3 regions of the Bradyrhizobium sp. WSM471 genome follow, and region 3 is predicted to be linked to each of the others. Evidence: riboswitches for the same ligand, from Rfam matches in the RefSeq annotation. Region 3 holds a riboswitch; each other region holds the start of a gene.

Region 1 (9,569 bases), 310 kb from region 3:
AGCCCAGGCGATCGCGAAAAATCCCTACATGCTGATCGTGCCCTGCCACCGGGTGCTGGAGGCCGGCAATTACACCGACCGGCTCTCCCCCTATGGCGGCGTGATCTCCAAGCGGCGGCTGCTGTCGCTGGAGGGCGCCCATCCGATCGCCAGCAAGACGCTGTTCGACGTCCTGCTGCCCGTTGCCCCGCCGAGGCCCTCCACCTAGATAGGTGGCATGGACGCAACCACGCTGCTGACGACGCCCTCGATGACGGTCTCCGAGTTTCGCTGCGACGCGGGACCGGACGACAGCCCATTTGCGGAGTGTCGCACCGGCCATTCCATCGCCTATGTCCGCGCGGGCAGCTTTGGCTGTCATTGCCGCGCCGGCTTCTTCGATCTGGTGGCGGGCTCGATGCTGGTCGGCGCGCCGGGCGAGGAATACACCTGCACGCATGAGCATGTCGCCGGCGACGTCTGCCTGTCCTTTTTCCTCAATGAGGAGCTGGTCGAGGCGCTCGGCGGCCGACGCGACGTCTGGCAGGTTGGCGCGACGCCGCCACTGCCCGAGCTGATGGTGTTGGGCGAACTGGCCCAGACGGCGGCAGATGGCAACAGCGACCTCGGTCTCGACGAGGTCGGGCAGATCCTCGCCGGCCGTTTCGTCGATGTCGTCTCGGGCAAGGCGCGCAAGCCGACAACGCCGACCGCGCGCGACCGCCGCCGTGCCGTGGAAGCCGCGCTGTGGATCGACGCCAATTCGCATGCCGAGGTCGACCTCGAACAGGCAGCGCGTCATGCAGGCCTCAGCCCGTTCCATTTCCTGCGGTTGTTCTCGGCCGTGCTCGGCGTCACCCCGCATCAATATCTGGTGCGCTCGCGGCTCCGACATGCGGCGCGGTTGCTTACCGACGACGACATCGCAGTCACCGACATCGCCTATGACGTTGGCTTCGGCGATCTCTCCAACTTCGTCCGCACCTTCCACCGCGCCGCCGGCGTATCGCCGACCAAGTTCCGTCAGGCCTCGAAGGGAGGGCGCAAGATTCTCCAAGAGCAACTCGCCCTCAACTGACTAGGTTCGTCTCCGGCGCGCGCCGATTGCGGCGCTTTGGAAATGGAGACGACCATGTACGACCATATCGGACTGCGTGTTGCCGACCTCGACGCCGCCACGCGCTTCTACACTGCGGTGCTGGCGCCGCTCGGTTGCGTCCTGTGCTCGAGGGGCGATGGTTATGCCGGCTTCGGGCCGAAGGGCGAGCCGGCGCTGTGGCTGCACCAGAACAAGGGGCGCAAGGCCGATGGCGCGCATATCGCGTTTCGGGCAGGCGATCATGATTCAGTCAAGGCATTCCACAGCGAGGGCTTGAAGAGCGGCGGTCGCGACAATGGCGGCGCCGGCCCGCGCAAGGACTACAGCCCGACTTACTACGCGGCATTCTTGATCGATCCCGATGGCAACAATGTCGAGGCGGTTTGTGTGTGATTTCACAACTAGCGAGCACTCGTAGGGTGGGCAAAGCGCAGCGTGCCCACCATCGCGTGCGACAGTGCCTATGAATGGTGGGCACGGCGCGCGAAGAGCGCGCCTTTGCCCACCCTACGAACTTCCCAATCAAGGACACCTTCATGGCCTCCATCCACAACGACATCCCCCTCTCCGCTTCCGCGCAAGACGTCTGGGATGCGGTACGCGATTTCGGCGCGCTGCATCGGCGGCTGGCGCCGGGCTTCGTCACGGCCTGCACGCTCGACGGCGACGCGCGCGTCGTCACCTTCGCCAATGGCTCGGTGGCGCGCGAGGTGCTGGTCGATTGCGACGATGCGCGGCAGCGGCTGGTCTACGCGATCAACAACGAGCGGCTGAAGCATTACAGCGCCTCGGTGCAGGTGATCGCCGAGGGCGAGGCGAGATGCCGCCTGGTCTGGATCATCGACATACTGCCGAACGAGCTCGCGCCCTATGTGCAGGGACAGACCAAGGACGCCGTCGCCGCCATACACCGAGCGTTCCCAGCCGCGGCTGCGTGATCTTTCTCACAGAGCCCAGCCCTCGTCCGCAATAACCATGGCGGCGTGCGTCCGGTTGGCTCCGCTCTCCCGGCGGCGCCACGCACGCGAGGAGCAGGCCATGAGAGGTGCGGACAAGGTGATCTGCCAGGCGGCCGCCGTGCTGCTGATGTTTTCGATTTCGAGCGCGCCGGCAAAGGCGCAGTTCCTCGGCGGCGGCGGTGCCGGCGGCGAGGACATGATGACCCAAATGGCGCCGATGCTGGAGATGATGAAGGCCAAGATGGGCAAGCGCCGCTTCGGCATGATGATGCAGACCATGGGCCCGATGATGAGCCGCATGATGGAGAATGGCGGTGGTGGTCTTGGTGGCATGATGGGCGGCGGCGGAATTGGCGGCCTCGGCGGTGGCAATCTCGGCGGCGGTTTCGGCGCGCCCAATTACGGCGGCTACGCACCGATGGGCGCAGGCGGATACATGCCGACCGGAATGGGCGGCATAGGCGGCGGCGATATCATGGGCATGATCGGCGGCGCCGGTGGCGGCGACATGATGGCGATGATTCCGCAACTGATGCGGCTCGCCAATGTCGGTGGCGGTGGCGGTCATCGCCGCCACAGGCATCGCTAGTCCGCAGCGGCCGACAGCGCCGGCCTGATCGCAGATTTGGTTTGGCGCGGTCCCCAGCGTGTCAGCACCACGCTGGAGCACGAGAGCAGGCCGAGCACGACCATCGAGCTCCCTGCCAGCCAGAAGAAGTTTTGGGCGGTGGCATCATGCGTCGACAGCCACCAGCCGACCGCCGAGATGTAGATCAGCCGCGCGGTCTGCGCCAGCACCGGGCCGAGCACCTTCGCAGCACCCTGCGACGAGAAATACATCGTCGAGGCGAGGCCGATGAAGGCGTAGAACGGCGCCACCGTCGACAAATATTGATGGCTGGTGGCGCGCACGGTCGCACTGTCCGTGAAAATGTTGACCCAGAGATCGGGGAAGATCGCAACCAGACACGCCGGTGCACCGACGGCGACGAAGGCGCTCGCCGCCGCGATCCAGGCAATGCGCCTGGCGCGGGCGATGCGGCCGGCGCCGACCGCCATGCCGATCATCGGCACCGAGGCGATGCCGAACGAGAACGCGATCGAGGTCAGCAGGAATTCCAGCCGCGCACCGATGCCGTAGCCGGCCAGGATCGCGGTGCCGAATTTCGCAAGCATGTGGGTGAAGATCGAGATCGTCAGCACCGATTGCAGCGGCGAGAAGCAGGCGATGGCCCCCACTTTGAGGATGTCGAAAAACATCACCCATTGGATGCGCAGGTCGCGCAGCTTCGGCGTCACGCGGGCGCGGCCGGAGAACAGGTACCAGCCCATCACGCCGATATTCATGCAATAGGCAATCAGCGCGCCGGCGGCGACGCCGCGCATGCCGAATTGCGGCACCGGACCGAGCCCGAGGCCGAGCGTGCCGCCGAGCACGATCTGCCAGGCCGCAGAATTGAGGATCAACAGCGACGGCAGCTTCATGTTGCCGGTGCCGCGCAGGACGCCCGCCATCGTGTTGAGCAGCCAGGGCAGCACCGCGCCGCCGAAAAACACCTGGGTGTAGGCGATAGCATGCGTCAGCACATCGCCGCGGCCGCCGAGCATTTCCAGAACGCGCGGCCCGAAGATCAGCATGCCCAGCATGAAGACGACGCCGAAGCCGATGCCGATCAGCAGCGCGTGCGCGGCGAGCGTCCCGGCACGCTCGCGATCGCCGGCGCCGAGCGCGCGCGCGATGGCGGAGGCCACCGCGCCGCCCATCGCACCGCCCGACATGGTCATGGTCAGGATCACTGTCGGAAACACCAGCGCCATCGCGGCCAGCGCTTCCACGCCGAGCCGCCCGATATAGGAGGTCTCCGCAATCACCGTGCAAGTGCCGGCGGAGAGCGCGACCACGTTGGGCCAAGCCAACCCGAGCAGCGTGCGCAGGATCGGCCCGTCCATCAGCGCGCTCCTCACGGGGCGCGGAGGCGGCGGCAGCGGGCGCTCCTGTTCATCGACCGGAATCTCGGCGATGTCTGACATGTCCTCTCCGGGAGAAAGCGCCATTTGCGGCGCGGCAATGCGTAGGTGTGCCAATGAATTGGTTCGCGCGCAGGGCGCAACGAGAGGCTTGTTAGCACGACACGCAGCGATTCCTCCTGCGCCAGGTGCAGGCGTGCCCTGCGGCAGCGCATTTCAGCCCGTGGAATTGCGACTCTCAGTCTCCGTGGGCCATCCTTCGAGACGCCCGCGCGGCATTACCCAATCGTCCAGACCAATGGCGAACGGCCGGGCGGTGTCGGGGACAGGTGCACGCCGATGTGCCGCCCGCATCCGGCCGCAAGCCCTTCGAACAACCCCGCCAGTACTTTGGCGCAAGCAGGGTGGTTATCGGCGACGCCGTCCATCAACTTCCAGCTCTGCTGACGGATTTCGAACGTGCCTTCGGATTGCGTCGTCTCGGCCACATCGTCCTGCGCGACAAACAGCGCGTCGAGGAACGTCGCGAACTCGCCCGCACCGCCGCGGCCCATCGATAGCGCCGCGGCGACCTCATCGAAATATTGCATCCCGATCAGCTTGCCCGTGAGGTGCAGGAGATAGCCCGCATCCTCCGGACCGAACAGCTGCACCATCACGGGCGCGGCGGTGCGCACATATTCCATCGCGTAGTTGCGATAGGCCTTTTCCAGTCGCGGTCTCGGCCAGCTTGACACCGGCAAGGCCGGAGCCGCGGCGGCATCGAACAGCGGCGCTTCGAGATGCCGCGCGAACACGAGGCGCTGGTCGAGCTCGAGCGGTTGGTCATATTGGTGATAGTAGCCTTCGAGCCCGTCCTGGCCGTCGACGCTCTGCTTGGTGCAGACGAACCCCAATCTGGTATCGCCGAGCGCCACACCGTTGTTGGCGTGCCAGCCGCGCAGCATCGCGCGCGAGACTTCGCCCGGCACGCCGCAGATGGCAGTGCCTTTCCAGATCCAGCGCGGCGGCGGATAGCGGATCCAGGCTTTGCGGTCGCTCTCATACATGTATTCGACGTGCACGCCGCCGATCCAGTTCGAGAGGTAGTGATATTGCGCGGCGGCGACTGCCGGCGGCAGATGGCTCAGCCCGAGCTTCTTCAGCCCCGGCAGAAAGCGCTCCTGCTGCTGGCGGCGGAACACGCGAAAGACGAACTCCGCAGCATCCGCCGTGCCGCGACGCGTGACCACGGTGAGGATCAGGCCGGTGAAATAGGCGTGATAGAGATCGGCAACGGCGCGCCAGCGCTTCCACTGAGCTTCCTGCGCGACGTCTGATGCGGCGGTCATGTTCGCTCCCGATCGTTGTTTTGATCGAGTGTGTCACTGCATCCGGCGACGGACAAGCCGAGCCGCACGCGGGGCGCCCTGCACGCCGGCGCGCCAATTCCGCATCACGAAGTTTGCGCAGCCCTAAATTTGCGCAGCCTTGGCGGCACGCTCGCGCTCGACGCGCTCGGTGACGTCGCGCGCCATCGCCACCGATCCCTGCACCACCCCAGCGGCGTCCCGCACCAGCGCAAAGGTCATCTCGATGTAGAGCTTGCGTCCGTCCTTGTGCAGCGCGCGGGTCAGTGTCGGCTTGCCCGCAAGCTTCATCGCGCCGCTGGCAAGCGCGGCCTCGAAACCCTTCCAGTGCGCGGCGCGCAGATGTTCGGGAATGATCAGGTCGAGATTCTGGCCCAGCGCTTCGTCCGCGGAGAAGCCGAACAGTGCGGACGATGCGCGATTCCAGCGCATGATGGTGCCGGAGCGATCCGAATAGATCAGCGCGTCTGCGACGTCATCGAGGATTTTTGCGTCGAGTTCGGATGAATTGATCATGTCAGCACCTTGTAGCCCGGATGGAGCGCAGCATAATCCGGGATCGTGCCACAAGTGAGACTTTCCCGGAGGACGCTTGCGCTCCATCCGGGCGAGGGGTGATCGCTACACCCGGAAATGCTTGCTCAGCTTCAGCCCCTGCGCCTGATAGTTCGAGCCGATGCGCTGACCGTACATGGCGTCGGGGCGCGCCAGCATCTTTTCATAGACGAGGCGGCCGACGATCTGGCCGTGCTCGAGGATGAACGGCACCTCGCGCGAGCGCACTTCGAGCACGGCGCGCGAGCCCAGCCCGCCGGCGCCGGCATAGCCGAAGCCGGGATCGAAGAATCCGGCATAATGCACGCGGAACTCGCCGACCAGCGGATCGAACGGCACCATCTCCGCGGCGTAATCGGGCGGCACCTGCACCGCCTCTTTCGACGCGAGGATATAGAACTCGCCTGGATCGAGGATCAGGCTGCCGTCGGGGCGGGCCGAGATCGGCTCCCAGAACTCCTCGACGGAATAGCCTGCGCGGCGATCGACGTCGATGACGCCGGTGTGGCGCTTGGCGCGGTAGCCGACGAAGCCCCCGCTCTTCTCGCCGGAAAGATCAACAGAGACGGCGACGCCGCCGGTGAGATCGGCATCGTCGATATCGACGAGACGCTCGGTCGCATGCAGCGCCTCGAGGTCGTCGATGTTGAGGATGGCATCGCCGGTGCGGAAGCGCACCTGGCTCAAGCGCGAGCCCTCGCTGACCAGCACCGGGAACGTCTTCGGGCTGATCTCGGCATAGAGCGGGCCGTGATAGCCGGCACCGATCATGTCGAAGCGGCGGGTGCCGTCGGCGATCACGCGGGTGAAGACGTCAAGCCGGCCGGTCGAGCTCTTCGGGTTGGCGGCCGCGACGATCTCCGGCGGCAGCGCGAGGCTTTCGAGCAACGGCACGATGTAGACGCAGTTGGTCTCCAGCACCGCGCCGTCGGCGAGGCTGAACTCGTGCAGCTTCAACTCGTCGATGCGCTCGGCCACGGTGGCGCCGGGACCGGGCAGGAAGCTGGCGCGCACGCGATAGGCGATGTCGCCGAGACGCAAATCGAGGCTCGCCGGCTGGATCTGGCTTTCGACGAAGTCGTAAGCGGGCAGGATGAGACCGCCCTCCGCCATCGCCGCGATCATGCGGTCGGGCAGGATACCATTGGCGTCGGCGGCAACCGTGAACGTCAACCGGGGGTCCTCAGCAGGGATCAAACACATCCCGACATGCGGGAAATATGAGCGTTTTACGGCTATCCGATGGACGTCTTGACGGAAAGGGCATTGCGGAATATGAGCATGACTTATCCCGTGGTGATTTGAGCCGGCCGGCTTGCAGCCACGTTAAATAAGTCGCTAAACAGGCCGGGGACCTCTGTGATCCCGGCCCGTGGAGATGTTCCAGGCCGGTTTTTTTGTGACCATTTTCGGTGGTCACTTCAGGAGGTCCTATGTCGAAGTCCCCGGCGCCAACCGCCCACTACCGTCCCGAAACCCGCCTGGTCCATTCCGGCACTTTGCGCTCGCAATATGGCGAGACCTCGGAGTCGCTGTTCCTGACCCAGGGCTACGTCTACAACAGCGCCGAGGAGTGCGAGGCGCGGTTCAAGGGCGAGGACCCCGGCTTCATCTATTCACGCTACTCCAATCCGACCATCTCGATGTTCGAGCGGCGCATGATCGAGCTCGAAGGCGCCGAAGCGGCCCGTTCGGCGGCGACCGGCATGGCCGCGGTGACGACCGCGATCCTGGCGCCGCTCAAGGCCGGCGATCACGTCGTGGCTTCGCGCGCGCTGTTCGGCTCGTGTCTCTACGTCGTGCAGGATTTGCTGCCGCGCTACGGCATCGAGACCACGCTGGTCGACGGCCTCGATCTCGACCAATGGCAGCGCGCCATGAAGCCGAACACCAAGACGTTTTTCCTGGAGAGCCCGACCAATCCGACGCTCGACGTGCTCGACATTCCCGGCATTGCCGAGATCGCGCACAGCGGCGGCGCGCGGCTCGTCGTCGACAACGTGTTCGCCACTCCGATCTGGCAGAGCCCGCTCGCGCTCGGCGCCGACGTCGTGGTCTATTCCGCGACCAAGCACATCGACGGCCAGGGCCGCTGTCTCGGCGGCATCATCCTGTCCTCGGAAGCGTTCATCGCCGAGCACATCCACAATTTCATGCGCCAGACCGGCCCGTCGATCTCGCCGTTCAACGCCTGGGTCCTGCTCAAGGGCCTGGAGACGCTCGCCGTGCGCGTGCGCGCGCAGACCGAGACGGCGGCGCGCATCGCGGACGTGCTGGCGAGCCATCCGAAGATCTCACGGCTGGTGTTTCCCGGCCGCGCCGATCATCCGCAAGCTGCATTGGTGAAGAAACAGATGCGCGGTGGCTCGACGCTGGTCGGCCTCGAGGTCAAGGGCGGCAAGCAGGCGGCGTTCCGCGTGCTCAACGAGCTCAAGCTTGCCAAGATCTCGAACAATCTCGGCGACGCCAAGAGCCTCGTCACGCATCCGGCAACGACGACGCATCAGCGCCTCAAGCCGGAAGACCGCGCCGCGCTCGGCATCAGCGAAGGCTTTATCCGCTTCTCGGCGGGGCTCGAGCACGCGGACGATCTGATCGAGGATCTGACCGCGGCGCTGGAGAAGGCGTGAATTATTGTCGTCCCGGCGAAGGCCGGGACCCATAACCACAGGAAGCAGTTTGGCGAAGACCCAGAGTTAAGGGGGGGGAGCGGTACGAACACCGCGCACCATTGATGGATCACGCGGTATGGGTCCCGGCCTTCGCCGGGACGACAAGTCACATCGGCCGGTAGGTCCGCACGTCCGCGGGCACGTTGACGCCGAGCTTGATCTGGCCGACGGAGCGGATGATGTCGTCGCCGAGGAGCTGGGCGAAGCAGGCGTAGCCCCAATCGTTCATGTGCAGGCCGTCGGCGATCACGAAACTCTCGACCGGAAGCGATTGCTTTTCGTGCCAGTCGCGCATCACCTCGAAGCGCGGAAAGATGCCGACGTGACGGAGCTCGGCGACCTTGCCGAGCAGCTTCACCATCTTGCCGGCGCTGTCCGCGCGCTGGTTGACGGCGGGCGAATATTGCGGATCGACCAGCACGACGTCGGCATCGCCGGCGGCCTGGATGCGGCTGATGCCGTCCTCGACCAGTTTGGCGGTATCGCCGGGATCGAGATTGCGCAGCACCGCATTGGTGCCGACCTGCCAGATCACCAGATCCGGATGCACGTCGATCACCTCTTTCTGGAGACGCTTCATCATCTCGGGCGCGTCCTCGCCGCCGACGCCGGCATTGACGACGGTGATGTCGGCGGTCGGATAGTGCCGGCGCAGCTGCGCGGCAAGGCGATTGGGATAGTTGAACTCCGGCGAGCTCGCGCCGAATCCCGCGGTCGAGGACGAGCCGAACGCGACGATGACGACGGGCTGGCCGGCGACGAGCTTGCCCGCGACGTGCGGCAGCGAGCCCATCGCCTTCGCGCCGCCCTTCGGCGACAGGCAGGGCACGCGGCTGAAGACGTCGCCGGCGGATTTCGCGACCTGCTTCACCTTGTCGATGGCGCGCGCCGTGATGCCGCGCTGGTCGGGGGACGTCGCTGCGACTGTGGTCTGGGACGGTGAAGCGGGAGCCGGATCAGCCGACTGCTCCGGGGCCGGCGTTGCCTG
Region 2 (9,569 bases), 550 kb from region 3:
CGGCAAAGTCATCAAGCAGAACGCCAATGCCGGCGTTGCCGCCGGCATCAATTCGATCGGCACCGAGAGCACGCTGGAAGGCAAGAAGGCCCGCAGCTTCCCGCTGAAATTCGTCGACGGCGCTGTGCTGCTCGGCCCGGTCAAGGTCGGCCAGATCCCGCCGCTGTATTGATTGCTGTAGCCCGGATGGAGCGAAGCGCAATCCGGGGGTTCTTCAATACAGCCGCAGGTCCCGGATTACGCTTGCGCTCCATCCGGGCTACTTCAGTGCTACGGCTTGTTGCCGAGCTGCGCATGCGGCCGACCGAAGTCGGGCGCGGCCGAATCCTGGCCGATTTCGACGATGCCGCGGCGGATGGCGCGGGTGCGGGTGAAGTGGTCGAACAGCGCCTCGCCGTCGCCGCGGCGGATCGCGCGAGTGAGCTTGGCCAGATCCTCGGTGAAGGTGCCGAGCATCTCCAGCACGGCTTCCTTGTTGGCGAGGAAGACGTCGCGCCACATCGTCGGATCGGAGGCGGCGATGCGGGTGAAATCGCGAAAGCCGCCGGCGGAGAACTTGATGACCTCGGACTCCGTCACCTGCGCCAGCTCGTCGGCGGTGCCGACGATGGTGTAGGCGATCAGATGCGGCAGATGGCTGGTGATCGCGAGCACGAGATCATGATGATCCGGCGTCATGATTTCGACCTTGGCGCCCATCGCGGTCCAGAACGCACGCAGGCGATCAGTGGCAGCCGCATCAACGCCCTCCGGCGGGGTGAGGATGCACCAGCGGTTGATGAAGAGCTCGGCGAAGCCTGAATCGGGGCCCGAATGCTCGGTGCCTGCGACAGGGTGCGCCGGCACGAAATGGATGCCGTTCGGCAGATGCGGCGCCATATCCCTGACGATGGCGCCCTTGACCGAGCCGACGTCGGAGATGATCGCGCCTCGCTTGAGATGCGCGGCGATCTCCTGCGCCACCGGCCCGCAAGCGCCGACGGGAATGCAGAGGATGACGAGATCGGCGTCCTTCACGGCTTCTGCATTGGTCGCCACGACCTGATCGACGATGCCGAGCTCGATCACGCGTGCGCGCGTCTTCTCCGAGCGCGCGGTGGTGACGATCTCGCCAGCCAGGCCCTGGAGCTTCGCAGCGCGCGCGATCGAGCCGCCGATCAGGCCGAAGCCGATCAGCGCGACGCGCTGGAAGTGCGGGGTCGCGCTCATCGTCCGGCCATGAAGTCGCGCAGGCCCTCGACGACGAGGCGGTTGGCCTCCTCGGTGCCGATGGTCATGCGCAGCGAATGCGGCAGGCCATAGTTCTTCAAGCCGCGCAGCACCAGCCCGCGCTTGGTGAGGAAGGCGTCGGCTGCGTCCGAAGTCTTGCCCTCGGTCGGAAAGTGGATCAGCACGAAATTGGCGACGCTCGGCGTCACCTTCAGCCCGAGCTTGCCGATCTCCTCAGCGAGCCAGTTGCGCCAGGTCTCGGTGAACTGCTTCGACATGGCCTGGTGCGCGGTGTCCTCGATCGCGGCAACGGCAGCGTACATCGCCGGCGTCGACACGTTGAAGGGACCGCGGATGCGGTTGACCGCGTCGATGATATGCTCGGGGCCGAACATCCAGCCGATGCGCAGCGCGGCGAGACCGTGGATCTTGGAGAAGGTGTGCGTCACCACCGTGTTCTCGGTGGTCGCGACCAGCTCGATCCCCATTTCATAGTCGTTGCGCGAAACGTAGTCGCAATAGGCCGCGTCCAACACCAGCAGCACGTGCGACGGCAGGCCGGCGCGCAGGCGCTTGACCTCGTCGAACGGCAGATAGGTGCCGGTCGGGTTGTTGGGGTTGGCGAGCCAGACCAGTTTCGTCCGCGGCGTCACGGCTTTCAGGATGGCGTCAACATCCGCGGTGAGGTTCTTCTCCGCCGCGACGACGTTCCTGGCGCCGACCGCCATGGTCGCGATCGGGTAGACGAGGAAGCCGTGCGTGGTCGAGATCGCCTCGTCGCCATGGCTCAGATAAGTGTGAGCGAGCAGGTTGAGGATCTCGTCCGAGCCGGCGCCGCAGATGATGCGGTTGGGATCGAGCCCGAAGGTGCGCCCGATCGCTTCGCGCAGCACGCGCGAGGTTCCTTCCGGATAGTCTTCCAGATGATCAGCCACGTGCTTGAACGCCTCGATCGCCCTCTGCGAGGGCCCGAACGGCGTTTCGTTGGCCGAGAGCTTGAACACCTTGCGGCCCGGCTCCGGCACCGGGGTCTTGCCGGGCGTGTAGGGCGCAATATCGAGAATGCCGGGGTTCGGCACGGGGCGGGACATCTTTAACTCCGGAATGGCTTAAGCGGTTCGCGACTTACGATTTCGACCCGGTCGGGGGCACCGTATAGCGGGTTGCGTGGCTGCCGACGAGGGCCGTGGAGCGCACCGAGGCACCCGCTTCGATCAGGGCAGTCTTGATTTTGTCGAGGCTGCTCGTCGCGGTGACCGAGACCAGCAGCGCGGCGCCGTCGAAGGCGGTATCGGGCACCGCCACGATCTCGGCGAGCGGCGACAGGGCGCGCGCGACCTCGGCGTTCCACCCCGACACGCGCACGCTGAAGGTCTCGACCTCCGTCACCAGGGCGCTGTCGGCGACGCGCGAGACCGCGAACACGGGCAACGCCGCCGGATGGTCGGCGCGCTCGACGAAAGGCAGCCGTGCGATGATCTTCGGTGCGCCTTCTGCTTCCAGCTCCAGCCACCATGGTGTGCGGCTGGAGGTCGCCGAGACCAGCGCAAGGTCGCCCTTGGATTTCGCCACCGCCTCGACCGCCGCCTGCGCGCTGAAATGCGCGACGTAAGGCACGGTGAATCCGAAATGGAAGCGTACGGAATCGCGCATCGCGGGCTCGCTTGCCGAAATGTCGGCATGCACGGAGAACGGCGCCTGAACGTAAGTGAACGTTGCGATGATGACGCGCCAGATGCTCTCGACGGTGTCGAGCGGCAGGATGCCGCGATGGCGCTGGACGAGGTCACGCATCATGGCGGCCTCGCGCGCCGGACGGAACGCCGAGCCGACCTCCTGGGTCTGCTTCACCTGGATCAGGCGGTCGATGATGTCGCCGCGCTGCATCAGCAGGCGATGCATGCCCTCGTCGATCGCGTCGATCTCCTTGCGCAATTCCTGGAGCGATGGTGGCGCGGGCGGACGTTGGGACATGTCTGTGAGGTGCTGTTGCGAGGCGTTCCAATGCGGATCAGTCGAGCCGTCACCGCTGCGATGGATGTCCTGATTAGGCAGTCGGGGCTGCGAAAGCAAAGAGAATTGCAATGGGAAATCGGGCCTTTTCCGCCCGCGGCGCGACGGGCGAATTTGGGCGATCCGGGCCGCGACTTGACGAAAACCGCCTGAGACGGTAGTTTTTACCCGTTCCGTGGTCATTTGAGCCGGCCGGCTTGCAGCCACGTTAAAAAACTCGCTAAACAGGCCGGGGACGCTTTCGATCCCGGCCGAACCTATCGTTCAGGCCGGGTTTTTCATGGCCTGATGTCAATGCGGTCACTTCTACGATCGCAAACGAGGTCGATGGTCAGATGGTTGGCGTCCAGTCAATTCCGAGTCCCGCGATCACCGCCGACGAGCGGTCGCACGAGGTGGATCATCCGAGCTCGCAGCTCGCGCAGTTCGGCTCGGAGCAGCCGCTGCGGCTCGATTGCGGGGTCGATCTCAGCCCGTTCCAGATCGCCTACCAGACTTACGGCGAGCTGAATGCCGATCGCTCCAATGCGATCCTGATCTGCCATGCGCTGACCGGCGACCAGCACGTCGCCAATGTGCACCCTGTCACCGGCAAGCCCGGCTGGTGGGAGACCTTGGTCGGCCCCGGCCGACCGCTCGATCCCAGCGAGTATTTTATCATCTGCTCCAACGTGATCGGCGGCTGCATGGGCTCGACCGGTCCGGCTTCGATCAATCCCGCGACCGGCAAGGTTTGGGGTCTCGATTTCCCCGTCATCACCATCCCCGACATGGTGCGCGCGCAGGCGATGCTGATCGACCGGCTCGGCATCGACACGCTGTTCGCGGTCGTCGGCGGCTCGATGGGCGGCATGCAAGTGTTGCAATGGACTGCGGCCTATCCGAGCCGCGTGTTCTCCGCGCTGGCGATTGCCTGCTCGACACGACACTCGGCGCAGAACATCGCGTTTCACGAGCTTGGCCGCCAAGCGGTGATGGCCGATCCCGATTGGCACCATGGCGGCTATGCCGACCACGGCCTCCATCCGCATCGCGGGCTCGCTGTCGCCCGGATGGCGGCGCACATCACCTATCTCTCGGACGCCGCCCTGCATCGAAAATTCGGACGGCGCATGCAGGACCGCGAACTGCCGACTTTCTCGTTCGACGCCGACTTCCAGGTCGAGTCTTATCTGCGCTACCAGGGCTCGTCCTTTGTCGAGCGCTTCGACGCCAACTCCTATCTCTATCTGACCCGCGCGATGGACTATTTCGACATCGCCGGCGACCATGGCGGCGTCCTGGCGAAGGCGTTCGCGGGGATCCAGACCCGCTTCTGCGTGGTCTCCTTCACCAGCGACTGGTTGTTCCCGACCTCGGAATCGCGCGCGCTGGTGCACGCCCTGAATGCGTCGAGTGCGCGGGTGTCGTTCGCCGAGATCGAAACCGATCGCGGCCACGACGCGTTCCTGCTCGACGTGCCCGAGTTCTTCGACATCGGCCGTGCCTTCCTGCAATCGGCAGGCAAGGCGCGCGGGCTCACTGCCAAGAAAGCTTAAAGGACGGCTAGCCATGTCTGTACAGGAAGCGTTGCCGCTGGGCGGCGTTGCGACCGGGCAGCCCGGTGATTTTCGCGCCGACCATGTGCTGGTGGCCGAGATGGTCAAGCCGGGCTCGAAGGTGCTCGACGTCGGCTGTGGCGAGGGCGACCTGCTCCAGCTGCTGGAAACCCGCGGCGTCGACGGCCGCGGCATCGAGCTGTCGCGCGAGGGCGTCAACCGCTGTGTCGCCAAGGGCCTTGCAGTGGTGCAGGGCGATGCCGACACTGACCTCGTGAACTATCCGGATGACGCCTTCGACTACGTGATCCTGTCGCAGACGTTGCAGGCGACGCGGCAGCCGAAAGTGGTGCTGGAGAATTTGCTGCGCATCGGCCGCCGCGCCATCGTGTCGTTCCCGAATTTCGGCTTCTGGAAGATGCGGCTCCAGCTCCTGATCGGCGGCCACATGCCGCGGACGGAGAATCTGCCGGCAAGCTGGTATGACACCGCCAACATCCATTTCTGCACCATCAAGGATTTCGTCGAGCTTTGCGACGCGATCGACGTCAAGATGGAACGTGCCGAGGCGCTCGACCTCTACGGCCGTCCGCTGCGGCTGCGGATGCCCTGGTGGGTGTGGAATCTGTTCGGCGAGCAGGGCGTGTTCTTGCTGACGCGAGGCGGCAGGAAGTAGGATTCCCGTAGCCCGGATGAAGCGTAGCGCAATCCGGGATTCTATCCGCGGAGGCGAAGGCCCCGGATTACGCTTGCGCTCCATCCGGGCTACGCGACGGCGCGTATGATGACGTCTTCGCGCTAATGCGCCGCCAACGTCCGCGCATCGCGCACCGGCCATCTTCCCGCTTCCACCAGCGTGACGAACCGTTCCACCGCTTCGTTGAATAGGGCGGGCTCTTCGAGATTGAGCACGTGGCCGGACTTCGGAAACATGGCGAGCCCTGCCGCAGGCAGATGCTTCTTCAGGAACAGGCTTGCGCCCACGCACGGATCGTCCTCGTCGCCGCAGATGATGAGTGCCGGCGTCGTGGCGGCCCTGATCGCGTCCGTGATCGTAAAGATCGAGGGACGGCCGGCCTGGAAGCCGCGCATCGTCCGCGCCGATCCCTGGGCGTCGTGCCGCGCCAGGGCGGCGTAGAAATCGGCGTGGCCGCGCGGGTCCTTCACCAGGAAGGGAATCCGGCTCGGCGCCTCGCGCGTGACTTTTGCGACTTCGGTCGAGCCGAGCATCTCGAATTGCTCCGCGTTGGCGCGGCACTGCTGGCGCCAGGCGTCGAGGTTCTCGATCTCCGAGCCTGAGCCGACGCCGGCGAGCGTCATCGACAGCGCACGTTGGGGCGCGTTGAGCCCGATCTGGAGCGACGAATAGGCCCCCATCGAGAGGCCGACGAAGTGCGCGCGTTCGATCTTGAGATGATCGAGCACCGCGAGCGCATCGGTGTAGAAATGCGTGTAGCCGTAGACCTCGCCATCAGGGACGTCCGATGGCGTGTAGCCGCGCGCGGAATAGGTGATGCAGCGATGGCCGCGCGAGAAGTAGCGCATCTGCGGCTCCCAATTGGTGTAGTCGGCCGCGAATTCGTGCAGAAAAAGTATCGGCGTGCCCGTGCCTGCTTCTTCGAAATAGAGGCGGCAATTGTCTTTCGTGAGGGCGTGAGGCATCCGGTTTTCTCCCTGAGGTGGCTGCGGCATTGGAATGCCGTCCTGCGGTCAGCGCATACGATCCTAACACTTGTTAATCATCGTCCAAATTCTTCGGGACCGCGTCTTGTTCTTGCCACATCGGGATACTGATACAGCCCGCGGATGTCGGCCACCGCACGGGCCGATTGGGAAGTGGGGGTGTCAACGAAGGATGAAGAATGTTCGAGTTGTTTGCGTCTCGCCTGTCGCGCTGTGTCGTCGCGCTGGCTGTTTTCTTCGCGGCGGTCGCCGCGCTCACCTCTCCGGCGTCAGCACGATCTCATCGTCATAGCGCAGAGCGGCACGCTTACGCGCATCACGCCAGCAGACATCATCATTTCCGGTATCATGCACGCAGCTCGCGCTTCGAGCGCGGTGCGGCGCAATTGCAGGCGAGCGGCTTCGGCAACACCTTCGCCAGCTATGACCCGAACGCCAATAGCGGCGGCATCGCCATGAGTGGAAGCGGTGGAATGGCCATGATGGGCAGCGGTGGAATGGTTACCAGCGGTGGGATGACCACGCGCGCCAGCCGTCGAATCGCCACGAGGCGTGGGGGTGGGATGGCCATCAACGCGAATGTTGGCGGCTTGGCCAATAGCGCGACGAGCAGCGGCGGCTTCGGCGGCGGGTCGGGCCTCGTGTCCGAGGCACGCCGCTATGTCGGCGGCAATCCGACCGGGCGCGGCAGCCTGTGGTGCGCGCGGTTCATGAACATGGTGCTTGAGAAGACCGGTCACCGTGGCACCGGCTCCGATATGGCGAATTCGTTCGCGCATTACGGCACGCGCGTCTCCGGTCCGCAGGTCGGCGCCATCGCGGTCATGTCGCGCGGCGGCCGGGGCGGTCATGTCGGCATCGTCACCGGCGTCGACGCGCAGGGCAATCCGATCATGATCTCCGGCAACAACGGCAACCGCGTCCGCGAAGCACCGGTCTCGCGCGGCCGGATCTATGCGTATGTGATGCCGAACTGACGGCCTCATTGCGAGCGAAGCGAAGCAATCCAGAAGCCCTCCGCGGGTGCCCCCTGGATTGCTTCGTCGCTTCGCTCCTCGCAATGACGGAGTACGGGCCGCGTCACACCAGCTTCGGCTCTTCCAACGCAACCGTATCGCCCACGCCGATGTCGCCGTCGGCGATCACCTCGGCATAGATGCCGCAGTCCATGTGGCCGAGATTGCTCGATAGCGTGGCCGGGATTTCGAGATCGCGCCTGGCGGTATCAGGCTCGACATTAGTGGCCGGGCAGCGCTTGATGCGCTTGACCACTTGCAGCCGGGCCTGTCCGATCGCCAGCGTCTGGCCGACGAGGTCGAGCTCGGACCAGGCCGGCCAGCCCTTCACGTAGAGATTGGCGCGGAAGCGCAGCGGGTGGACGGCGGTGCCGCCGAGCATGGTCTCGAGCGCGCGGACGCTGTCGAGATTGATGATGGACACGACCTTGCGGGCGACATCGGAAAAGCTGTGGTCGCGGCCGGACAGGATCTTGGGCGGGCCCTTCAGCTCCGGCTGGAAGTTCTCGCTGAAATAGCCCTCGATGGCGGCGCGCCCGGCGGCGGTCTCGAGGTCGCCGCTGGCGACGATCTGGCCGTCCTTGCGGATGGTCAGGCGGTTGGTCGCGTCCTCGAACCGGCTCTCGAGCGAAGCCAGCCGCTCATTGCGCGCCAGCATCAGGAACTGGATCTTCGGCTTCCACTGCGGCTCTTCCGGATCGAAGCCGCTGGGGCCGTTCTCGATGGCGTAGCGGCGGTCGGCAGGCAGGGTCTGGCCGGCTCGCAGGGAGACGCGGGGCAGGGGCTCCGGCGTCAGGCCCTTGATCGGGTAGCGGTAGAGGCCGGTGATCTCGGCGGTCTGGCTGGCTGTGATTGCGCTCGGTGTCATGCCGCTACTTAGGGGATTCGGCCCACGGGCGCCAAGCGGGCGGATATGCGCACGAAATTGTGAACTCGCCTCTTCCGGTCCGAGGCCTCGCTTCCCACATCTGGGTCAGGCCGGCGCCAGCGCCGGCTGATAACGACCGTTGCCGGTTGAGAAACGTCAATGCGGTCATCGGAAACCCAATGAAGATGCCGTTTGGAGTGCCTTTGAGGGCTCCAGGGGCAGGCCGAGGGAAAGATCACGATATGAACATCGAAAAATACACCGAACGCTCCAGGGGCTTCGTCCAGTCCGCGCAGTCGCTTGCGGTGCGCGAAGGGCACCAGCAGTTTTCGACCCTGCACGTCCTGAAAGGATTGCTGGACGACAATGAAGGCCTCGCCGCCGGTCTGATCGACCGCGCCGGCGGCAATTCCCGCGCAATCCTGAAGGCGACCGAGGACGCCCTGAACAAGGTGCCGAAGGTCTCTGGCGGCGGTGCCGGCCAGATCTACCTGGCGCCCGAGCTCGCCCGCACCTTCGACGCCGCCGAAAAGGCCGGCGAGAAGGCCGGCGACAGCTTTGTCACGGTCGAGCGGCTGCTGCTCGGCCTGGCGCTGGAGAAGACCAGCGAGGCGGGCACGATCCTGGCCAAGGGCGGCGTCACCCCACAAAACCTCAACGCGGCGATCGAAGCGCTGCGCAAGGGCCGGACCGCGGACTCCGCGACGGCCGAGAACGCGTATGACGCGCTGAAGAAATATGCCCGCGACCTGACCCAGGCGGCGCGCGACGGCAAGCTCGATCCGGTCATCGGCCGTGACGAGGAGATCCGCCGCACGATCCAGGTGCTGTCGCGCCGGACCAAGAACAATCCCGTCCTGATCGGCGAGCCCGGCGTCGGCAAGACCGCCATCGCCGAGGGCCTGGCGCTGCGCATCGTCAACGGCGACGTGCCGGAGAGCCTGAAGGACAAGAAGCTGCTGTCGCTCGACCTCGGCTCGCTGATTGCAGGTGCAAAATATCGCGGCGAGTTCGAGGAGCGGCTGAAGGCCGTGCTCCAGGAGGTGACCGGGAGCGAGGGCAATTTCGTCCTGTTCATCGACGAGATGCACACGCTGATCGGCGCCGGCAAGGGCGATGGCGCGATGGACGCGTCCAATTTGCTCAAGCCTGCACTCGCCCGCGGCGAGCTGCACTGCATCGGCGCCACCACGCTCGACGAGTACCAGAAGCACGTCGAAAAGGACGCGGCGCTGGCGCGGC
Region 3 (9,569 bases):
TCGAAGTTCCGGTCCCTGCGCCAGCCATCGAGGATCGCGTCCTCCGGGACTGCGACGGTGACGACGATGGGAAAATCCGACGCCGCTTCATAGGCGATTTGCTTGGTGCGGCCATCGAACGGCGACACGATAGAATACAGGCCCGCTCCAGAATCCTTCAGGTGGTCCATAAACGAGCTTCGCGCTATGTCCTTGCCGACCTGGTCGTCTCGGCGATGGACTAGAACTTTGCCGCTCGTCGTCATGAGAGTAACGGTGCGGTCCTGCTCGGCTTCAAAGCCTTGGTAGAACGACCTGAAATAGGCAAGATCGATCGCCGCGAACACGACGCCTCCGAACGAGCCGTCGGGATTCGGCAGTCGTTGAGTCATGAGCAGAGTCGGTCTTCCGGTGACGCGGGAAATGAGAGGCTCGCTGATGCGGGGCGTAGCGTCTTCAGGATGTGATTGGTGGTAGAGGAAATACTCGCGATCCCCGTTGTTGACCGCTGGCACCGTTTCAAACGACGAAAACATCCAGTCGCCACTCTCCCCCAGCACCCCAAGTTCGCGAGCTTGAGGAATGTTCTTCGCATATTGGGCGAGCAGGTCGTTGATCTCCGCAGACGCCCGCGCGGACTTGTCGGAGTGTCGGATGTACTGGCCCGTCCCGAACAAGGCGAGCGACACTGCGTTGAAGCTTTTGGACGCGTGTTGCGCGAGGGAATGGGTGAGCCCCTGGGTCTCGGATCCCGCTTTGGCGAACGCGAGCGCTCGTTCCTGCACGCCCTTCCAGGCGATCAGAGCCCAAAAGCTTGCGAGTGTGAAGCCGAGCAGCACGAGGATGATCGTTAAGGGAGACTTTACCAACTTAGGCACGGTGCAATGTCCTGTTCGCAAAACAGGATGGACCCGCTTGCTGAAATCGAAGTTTCTGCCGCCATTCGTTGACGATGATTCCCATTCGCATCGTTAATGCGAAGGGAATGCCAAACCTTAGATCTGCCTGGGGTAGCAGTGTTCAGGTCCCACTCAGGCGCTCCGCATGCGATCGCGGATCGCAGTGCATACGCGGCGCTGTTTGCGCCTCAATTTCGCCGTCCGACTCAAGCTGTGGTTGTATTCGTTGCCGGCGTCTCGTCTGTGACGGTTCTCGATCCCGAACCGCCGCGCGACGAAGCGGGGCCAAAGGCCCGGAGAGAACCCCATCAAACCGGGCCTTTGCGCTGTCCGTTGAGCAAAGCGCACGGCGCACTACGTATGTCATCACCGGATCGCTCCGAAAACGTCTGCACTGAACCAGCGGCGGCGGTGAACTTAGGGGCTCGGCGTCCGGTTTGCCTCTGACAGTCGACGTGACACGTCTCCACCCGCACTTCGGCTAGCGTTACTTTGATCCCTTGCGCCTGCGTGGCGACCGGGAGAAGGGCGCTGATAAATAATGCAGTAGCAATCACTCTGCAGCAAATGGTGGCGATCATGATGACCAGTCCTGCTTGGTTTGGAATCCAACTTCGAGTCACACCCCTCATTTGAGGCGTTGGTCACGCATGGTGGGCCTCTACTCCGCCGAACCTTCGACAGGTCCGGCGTTCAGCCAACAGCCATCCAGCAAGCCGCAAGCGTGTTCGCCGGTGCAATGCGGACTATGCGCCATAGAGACATACGTATCAAATTATGATATGTGATCGTTACATAACTGTTTTGATAGGTCCGTGCCATGAAGTGGGTCGATCGCGTCGGACGTCATCTCAAGTTGCGAGACCTGCATATTCTGCTCGCGGTGGTGCGGCTGGGTAGCATGGCAAAGGCTGCGGCCGAACTCGCGATATCGCAGCCCGCAGTGTCGAAAGCGATTGCGGACATGGAGCACATGTTCGGGCTTCGACTGCTCGACCGTAGCCGCAGCGGCATAGAGCCGACGGCCTATGGACGCGCCCTCGTTACGCGCGGCCATGCCATTTTTGACGAACTCAAACACGGTGTTGAAGAACTCGCTTTTCTCTCCGATCCGACCGTAGGAGATCTGCGCATTGGCAGCACCGAGAGCGTCGCGGCTGGATTTTTGCCTGCTGTCATCAAGCGGTTCTCGCTCGAGCAGCCCCGCGTTCGACTCGACGTCGCGCAAGCTGTCATGAGCACTTTGCATTATCGCGAGTTGCGCGAGCGCAGCATCGATCTGCTGATCGGCCGTATTCCGGTGCCGTTCGACGAGGACGACCTCGAAGCGGCTGTTGTGTACAATGATGACACCGTGGTGATCGCAGGCCGCCAGAGCAAATGGGCGAAGTCGCGCAAGCTCATGCTCACCGACCTGGCCGGCGAACGCTGGATACTGCCGCCGCCCGATACAATGCAAGGTTCGCTCGCGCCCAAGCTGTTTCGCGATAGCGGCTCCGAAATGCCACACGCGCCCATCACAACCCTTTCAATTCATTTATGCCTCCGGCTAGTCGCAGGCGGACAATTTGTGACGATGCTTCCAGCCTCGGTGCTGGGTTTCGGCAACAGAGACGAATCACTCAAAGTACTTCCAATCAACATTCCCGTGCGGCGGCGGCCTGTCGCAATCGTAACCCTCAAGAATCGCACACGCAGCCCCGCAGCAAAGCTTTTCATTGAATGCGTCCACAGAACGGCGAGAGAGGACGCGAAGGCGCCGCGGAGCGCACGCAGCGAGAAGTAGGCCAATCAAAGCGGGAGGTGCTGAGGAGGAATGTCGCCTTTGGGTCACAAGCGGTCCTCACCGCCGGCGCCCGGCGGGTCAGCTATGGGCCAGAACAGGACTCTCGAAGCGCTGCCATCTGCGCACTTGTCTGAGCAGCTTTGGACGGCACACCAAGACGCCGTCAACAATTGACGGCTTGGCGCTGGGGTGCTTCAGCGACCAGCCTTACGTTCACTATCGAGCCGCACTTCGGCTCCGCTGCGCAGCGAGGCAATCTGTTTGAGCAACGCGTCTGGATCGACCAACGGATTGAGCTCGCCCGGCTTGCGTGCCGACAGCCTGTCACGAGCTTCCATCAATCCGTTAGAAAACCCATGGGTTGTAAGATGAACCGTGACCGGCCGGTTTTGCTGCTTGAGCAGTCCGTTGAGTCGGTCAAGGCTTGCAATGAAAACTTCGACCTGTTTTGAATTCTTGATGGCATTAAGACCTAAACCACCGATGCTGACGGCTCGGTAGGTGCTGGCACCGTCCTTGACGTCGAAGGTATAGGATGCGGTACCGGCCGTGTGGCCGGGGGTTTCAAACACAGCGAAGTTGTTGCCGCCAAACTGGATGACGTCGCCGTCCTTCACTGCGATATCTTGTGGGATCATCGACCAGCGCAGGGGCGTCGATTCCGATGCCCGCGCCGATTCCATTGCTTCGTCCCAACCAGTTTGCGTCATCACGAATTTTGCATTGGTCAGGAGCGGCTTGAGCTTGGCAGCACCGCCGACATGGTCGAAATGGCCATGCGTCATCAGCACATATTTGATGTCGGCGAGATCGATACCTACCTTGCCGAGATTTGCGACCAACTGATCGACATGAGGCTCATGCAACGTGTCGATCAGCACCACGCCATCGCTGGTCTGGATTGCCCAGGCCGACACCCAGCACGCGCCGACGTAATGGACGTTGTCGAATGCCTTCCAGGGTTCGATGTATTGCGCCTTGGGATCGCGCACAAAGCTGCGCCAAGCAGGCGGCGGCGGCTTTCCGGCAAGCCCGAAATCATTCCAGGCCGCCAGAATTTCCTCGGACGGGCAGCCGTTGAATGGCTGGGCGGTTAGTGGATTGGCCTGAATGATTAGGACGGCGCAGGCAAGCGACCAGATGAGATCGCGTAAACCAAGACGACGCATGTGACCTCCATTTTGTTCGATGCCGGCGCGGTATGAAGCCGCGCGGCGGCATTGGCCTCACCCCAACCGAAGGTCCCATAGATGGAACTTAGGTTCTTTTCTCCCTTTCGCGCAATAGGCGTGCGTCCGTAGATGTCCGTTCCGGGTCAAAGCCGGACTTAGCACCATTTAGCGGAGTGGACGCAGGTCTCTGCAGGTTGAAAGGCGAGGCGGCGGCCGCGACGCAGGGGTTCCTTTTTCCTCGCCGCCGGTGTTTCCTCTGCACGGCGGAGAACGGGCATGCAGGGATCGCTGGGGGAAAAGATCGGTGAAGGCGCCTTTTCCGAAGCCTACGCCTGGGCGCCAGGGCAAGTCGTGAAGTTGTTCAAGGCCGGCGTCTCTCATCTGCTCGGGCGGCACGAGGTACGCATGATCCACGCGGTGTGGGCCGCCGGCGTCCCGGCGCCGGAGGTGTTCGGTGAGGTGACGCTGGACGGGCGCTTCGGCATTTTGCTGGAGCGCCTCGACGGACCGACCCTTTGGCATCTCTCGCGAACCGGCGTGGTGACGTTCGAAGAGGCGGGCGCGATCGTCGCGACATTGGCCATGTCTCTTCACAAGACGTCCCCGCCACCGCACGTCACTTCCCTACGCGAGTATATGGAGACCGAGTTGCGGCACGACGATGGGAAGGTTCCCAAGCACATCGCCACGGATGTCCTCGCCCTGATCGATCGCCTGCCGCCCGGCGACGGGGTCTGCCATTGCGACCTTAGTCCCGGCAACGTGATCATGACGGCGGAAGGCCCAAGGCTCGTCGATTGGACTTTCGCGATGCGGGCGCCCGCCGCCGTCGACTTAGCATTCTTGCATGTCATCCTTTCCGAACTCGCCCCGGAAATAGCCGACAATCCGGAGCGTCCGCGCGCGACCAATGCCGCGGCGCAATCGGAATACGCGCAGCTGGCCGGCATGTCGCTCGCGGAGCTGACGGCGGCCGTAAAGCCGTATTTGCCGATCGTCCGCACCTTCGTCGTCCTTGGTGACGTGGTACCTTCCTTGCGGGAGCAGCTGATCCAGCGCATCGAAGCGGCACTGCGCTCGGGAGACTGAACCATCTTGGTCGCACGCGCGAGCCGAAGAGGCCTGTCGAAGTGAGGCATCAGTGTCTCCTTTGGGTCACAAGCGGCAGTAGGCGCCCACCTGGATCGACTCCGGTTAAGCCCTGACAGCGAACAAGACCCGTCTTCAGCGACCATCAGCGGAGGGCCAATAGGCGCCGGTTCGGCGCAGCGCAGTAAACTTCCAGTCTAATTCGAAAGAGCAGACGCCCTCGGCTTCGGGCGGCGAATCCATCAGACGGACCAAGCCTAGACAAACGCGGTAAGTAACGGCTAGTCAGTCGCATGGGTTGGTTTCCAAATTGGCTGCGACCGTCAGATTTCGGGCTGCGGCCCCGGGCCGGCGCTCAGGTCGACTTACAACCGCTGTCGGAGCGCGGCGGCCGATGGCTGAAGGCGAACTTGTATCGCTTCCCGGGCGCGGTGTGGTCGCGGAAGCGAGGCTGTGTGGAGCTGTCAGAGGGTGACGTGATCGCGCTGCATCTTGTTGTCGAGCGGATCACGGAAGCCGGGCTGAAGGTGCGGCTGTCGGGCCGCCTACGCGGCTGGGACGGTGCGTCGCCTGTTTGGACTTTGCTGGTGCGCAACCGTTAGCGGATTGGGCCCTCCTGAAACGCACGACGTGACAGGTTGGGGTCAGAAGGGCCGGTCTGGCAGCGCGCGCGATGTCTAATCTTCATTGCGAAGCCGCATTAAACCGAACATCGTAGGCACGTCAGATACGGTCAATCGCGTCGGTTTGGCGTAAAGTGCGGACATCCACCCGGCTTCACAAACAGACATCGGTGGATCATCCCATTGTCCAGCGGACTCGCGATCATCGTCCGCCCGAGAAGTGATCGTCCATCATCGCAGCTATTTCGGCCGCCGTATGCCGGACGAAGCAGGCCTCATGGTCTCTTGGTGCTTGCATTTTAGTGATCCATTTGGCTGTCGGCTTTGATCGAAGCCAAGGACTCGTCGGCAACGTCGCGATCCAGCACTCGGCTCACTAGGACTGTATGAAGGAAAGCAGGTCGGTATTGATGAGCTCTGCATGCGTCGTTGGCATCCCATGGGGTAGTCCGGGATAGGACTTCAGCGTCCCATGCTGGAGGAGCTTCACTGACCTTGCGCCGGTCGTCGGGAACGGACAAATCTGGTCGTCCTCGCCGTGCATCACGAGCACAGGGACCTCGATTACCTTCAAGTCGTCGAAGAATTCCGTCTCGGATAGCACCCTAATACATTCGTACTGGGCTATCGCGGCCCCCATCATTCCCTGTCGCCACCAGTTATCGCGAATTCCTTGCGAAACGACCGCGCCCGGCCGGTTGAACCCATAAAACGGGATCGTAATGTCCTGATAGAATTGCGAGCGGTGATTTGCCGTCCCATTGCGAATTCCGTCGACGACCTCTTTAGGCACACCGTCGGGATTTCTCTCGGATTTCATGAAGGTTGGTGGAATAGCACTGATCAGGACGGCCTTTGCAACGTTGTGCTGCTTGCCATATTTTGCGACATAGCGGGTAACTTCGCCGCCGCCAGTTGAGTGTCCGATATGGATGGCTCCCTCGAGATTAAGGCTTCTCACAATCGCGGCGACGTCGGCCGCGTAGGTGTCCATGTCGTGCCCCCGGGCCGTTTGGGTCGAGCGGCCATGGCCACGGCGGTCGTGAGCGATCACGCGGTAACCGCGCGCCAGAAAGAACATCATCTGGCTATCCCAGTCATCGGCGCTCAGAGGCCAGCCGTGGTGAAAGAAGAGCGGTCGACCGTTGCCCCAATCCTTGAAGAAAATTTCGGTGCCGTCCTCGGTTTTGATAAGGCCCATGGGTCTAGATCCTGCTGTTGGTCGCCGACGTCTTCACGACCATCAAGCTTAGTAACCAGCCAGCGTCTTCTCAGATCGCACGTTTGTGGCCGTTGAGTCGAACGGTCCGCTCGACGCGTGAAACGCATTCGCGAATGCGGCCTTCCACTTTTGATCGCATCGGTTTGCCGGAAAGAAACGGAGTTCCAATCGCATCGGTCCCGCAGACTGAGCGTAGCTACAACAGGAGACGATGCGCCCTGAGCGGCTCCGGCCTAATGGCGACGGTGATGGCGCGGCGCAGGAGCCATCGCCATCGAGGACCCGAACGCTCCCAACGGACTCATGCCGTCCTGCATCGGTTGGAAGAACCCCGGCATGGCCGCCGCAGCGACGGGACGTTGGCGGCCTCGGCTCGCGACCAAAGTCCCACCGGATCCCATTTGGACAATCGTCGCGGTCACGTTGCGATGGGTGCAGCGACAGCCGAGCGCACTCGCGGCCGCAGGCGATAGATCAAGGAACGCGCCGGTGAATGGACCGCGATCGTTCACCGTGACCCGGATCGACCGACCGCCGCTCTGAACCATCAGGACCGTGCCGAAGGGCAGCGTCCGGTGGGCGGCGGTCATTGCAGCACAGTTGAGCACGCCCCCGGAGGCTGTGCGGCGACCGCACAGACGGTCACTTCCGCCGTAATAGGTCGCGCTTCCGGAGAGACGATGCGCCTCGGCTACGGAAGAGAGCGAGAGAAGGACGATGCCGGCCACGACCATGCGTTTCATGCTGGATCCCTCGGTATGAAAGAGGCGCTGCGACAGTGTCGCCTCACCGCTAAGTCCAATCGGAGGTCCTACGGAGGGCTCGGCGCAGAACAAACCGCCAGCCCATAGGCAGCTTCATCTCTGTTGATCGGCAAAGGTGCCGGAAATGGGGCATGCTGGGGCGGGTTTGACCTCGAGACCGCCCTAAAGCCGTTGACAGCGGGTATCGGTGCGATATGTCTGTGCTGCATCCTGAGAGGACCTGACGGTCCCGCCAACCAGCCTTGACCGGCAACGGTGGTACGACGATGTGGCCCGCAGGGCAACAATAGGTCGCCAGTCCTCCAGATGCGCATGACCTCGGAGGGCCCTATGTTTTCACGACGTGGATTTCTGATCGGAACGGGCGGCTTGCTGACGATGGCGTTCGTCGGTGACGCGCGGGCATTCATACGGCGGAAGGAGGCACCGCTGCTGGCTGTCCCGCCGCGCACTGCACACACGCTCTACTGGGATTGGCCGGATGGTTTGGACGAACCGCAATTGTTTCTCGATGGCGAGCCTGAAGTCATTGCCCCTGAGCCTCCGACCTGGCGCGTGTTTCTGAATAGCCTGGACGCAAAGGACTACACCGCTGGTGAAATCAAAGAGCGGCTCGAACAGATGAGCTTCGACCCAAGCCACCTAGACCAGCAAATGGACGGCGCCTGGTGGGAACTGCACTATGACCGCGTGTCCGGTCCCTCTGCGAAGGCCTATCGCCTCCTTAAAGGGATCGATCTTGGTCCTGACCTCGACCCCAGTGTTGATGGCCCGCACCTCGATTTTGTGGAGGGTGGCGGCAATCAATTCGACTACTCGCTTCATGTGCATCCAAGCGACCTGCTCGCTCTTTCTCTCCTACAGGCGCGTCTGATCGATCTGCGACTGCCAATCAAAGTCGAGAGATGGGATTCTTAGAGCCGCGCCCCGTAAACGGCGTTGAAGGCATTGCTTGTCCATCTGCCGCCGCGCGCCAAGACAGAAGCCGCAACATAGCTAGGCAAATGTTGCTTTGTAGCCGGGCTTGAACCATTTCAATTCAGTTCCGGCGGGCGCGTCCCTATCCCAAACAAACCAGGCATATGCGGTTGTGCCACTGCCCTTGGGATCAACGCCGCTCGGGTAGAACGTAATGCGCTCGCTGAAGACCCACACGCGGGCGGGTGGGGTAAGAGAAAAGATTGTGTTCGCTCTGTTCACGCCTTCTAAGAACGCTAGACGCAGCAGCAGCGCAAATTTCCGGTTTGCAAGCTTGAGGCCGTTGGCCACAAAGCCTTCGGCACAGTTGTAGGGAGGATTGGTCACGATATTGTCGGCACGCTGGGCCGCCTCGAGGAAGTTGACGCCAGTTTCCCCATAGCCGCGATCGTACAGATCAGAGCTCCGAACGGGCTGCCCAGTCTGCTTCAGAACGCGGCACATGGCACCATCGCCGCACGCGCACTCCCAAATATCGCCGCTGAACTTCTCGTTGTCGATCAACGCGAACGTTGCCCAGGGTGGGGTTGGGAAAAAGTCAGGCCCGCTGAGATCGGCGAACCGTTTCATTGCAGGTTTGAACCCGCCGTTGAGATTGTACGTCGTGTCCACCATGTCAGCTCCTTGCTCGCATATAATAGCAGGGCCATTGGCTCAACAGGGTTGGTGAGACAGTTTGACTCACCCCTTCCACTCTCGCCTTTGGGACATATGCGGGGCAACGGCAAACTCAGCATCCATCATCGGTAAGTTCGACGTGCGAAAATTTTGTCGCGGCGGGTTGCGGCCGGCGGCCCCACGACGACCGGGGGGTGCCAGGGGGCGGCTCAGGTCTCGATGTTGAAGCGCCGCGATCAGCCGCCGTGTCCAGGATCATCCCGGCGCCGTCGCACAAGGCCCTTCTAAGGCCTCGGCAGAGTCCTTCGGGGCATATCCCGGGGGCTTGCGCTCCTGCATTCGCGGCACGCCGAACCATGGCGCGCAGCCGCATCACGAACTGCTCTGCAAGCTAGGCTAGTCATCAACACAACGGCGCCCATTGGAGGTGATGAGCGCA

Evidence for each region. Region 3 has a riboswitch for S-adenosylmethionine ahead of BRA471DRAFT_RS00130 (hypothetical protein). Riboswitches for the same ligand answer to the same signal wherever they lie in the genome.
Region 1: linked by a shared signal. The riboswitch ahead of BRA471DRAFT_RS34370 (O-succinylhomoserine sulfhydrylase) and the one ahead of BRA471DRAFT_RS00130 (hypothetical protein) in region 3 are both predicted to bind S-adenosylmethionine.
Region 2: linked by a shared signal. The riboswitch ahead of BRA471DRAFT_RS33120 (homoserine O-acetyltransferase) and the one ahead of BRA471DRAFT_RS00130 (hypothetical protein) in region 3 are both predicted to bind S-adenosylmethionine.

What each region holds. Positions count from the first base shown of each region.
Region 1 covers NZ_CM001442.1:7,499,086-7,508,654, forward strand. Annotated here, with positions in the region: gene BRA471DRAFT_RS34325 (methylated-DNA--[protein]-cysteine S-methyltransferase) at 1-208, shown strand, start outside; gene BRA471DRAFT_RS34330 (helix-turn-helix transcriptional regulator) at 218-1,057, shown strand; gene BRA471DRAFT_RS34335 (VOC family protein) at 1,112-1,471, shown strand; gene BRA471DRAFT_RS34340 (SRPBCC family protein) at 1,615-2,016, shown strand; gene BRA471DRAFT_RS34345 (hypothetical protein) at 2,117-2,626, shown strand; gene BRA471DRAFT_RS34350 (MATE family efflux transporter) at 2,623-4,068, opposite strand; gene BRA471DRAFT_RS34355 (hypothetical protein) at 4,284-5,336, opposite strand; gene BRA471DRAFT_RS34360 (PAS domain S-box protein) at 5,460-5,870, opposite strand; gene BRA471DRAFT_RS34365 (2'-deoxycytidine 5'-triphosphate deaminase) at 5,976-7,112, opposite strand; SAM riboswitch at 7,193-7,272, shown strand; gene BRA471DRAFT_RS34370 (O-succinylhomoserine sulfhydrylase) at 7,343-8,539, shown strand; gene BRA471DRAFT_RS34375 (SGNH/GDSL hydrolase family protein) at 8,688-9,569, opposite strand, start outside.
Region 2 covers NZ_CM001442.1:7,258,757-7,268,325, reverse strand. Annotated here, with positions in the region: gene BRA471DRAFT_RS33140 (DUF2125 domain-containing protein) at 1-172, shown strand, start outside; gene BRA471DRAFT_RS33135 (prephenate/arogenate dehydrogenase family protein) at 271-1,209, opposite strand; gene BRA471DRAFT_RS33130 (histidinol-phosphate transaminase) at 1,206-2,300, opposite strand; gene BRA471DRAFT_RS33125 (chorismate mutase) at 2,335-3,183, opposite strand; SAM riboswitch at 3,388-3,467, shown strand; gene BRA471DRAFT_RS33120 (homoserine O-acetyltransferase) at 3,558-4,760, shown strand; gene metW (methionine biosynthesis protein MetW) at 4,774-5,436, shown strand; gene BRA471DRAFT_RS33110 (alpha/beta fold hydrolase) at 5,559-6,422, opposite strand; gene BRA471DRAFT_RS33105 (TIGR02594 family protein) at 6,623-7,420, shown strand; gene BRA471DRAFT_RS33100 (MOSC domain-containing protein) at 7,524-8,327, opposite strand; gene clpB (ATP-dependent chaperone ClpB) at 8,570-9,569, shown strand, end outside.
Region 3 covers NZ_CM001442.1:27,681-37,249, reverse strand. Annotated here, with positions in the region: gene BRA471DRAFT_RS00165 (diguanylate cyclase) at 1-857, opposite strand, end outside; gene BRA471DRAFT_RS00160 (LysR family transcriptional regulator) at 1,699-2,664, shown strand; gene BRA471DRAFT_RS00155 (MBL fold metallo-hydrolase) at 2,859-3,833, opposite strand; gene BRA471DRAFT_RS00150 (aminoglycoside phosphotransferase family protein) at 4,188-4,925, shown strand; gene BRA471DRAFT_RS39235 (hypothetical protein) at 5,381-5,527, shown strand; gene BRA471DRAFT_RS00140 (alpha/beta fold hydrolase) at 5,925-6,749, opposite strand; gene BRA471DRAFT_RS40090 (septal ring lytic transglycosylase RlpA family protein) at 7,004-7,513, opposite strand; SAM-I-IV-variant riboswitch at 7,735-7,832, shown strand; gene BRA471DRAFT_RS00130 (hypothetical protein) at 7,865-8,452, shown strand; gene BRA471DRAFT_RS00125 (hypothetical protein) at 8,531-9,127, opposite strand.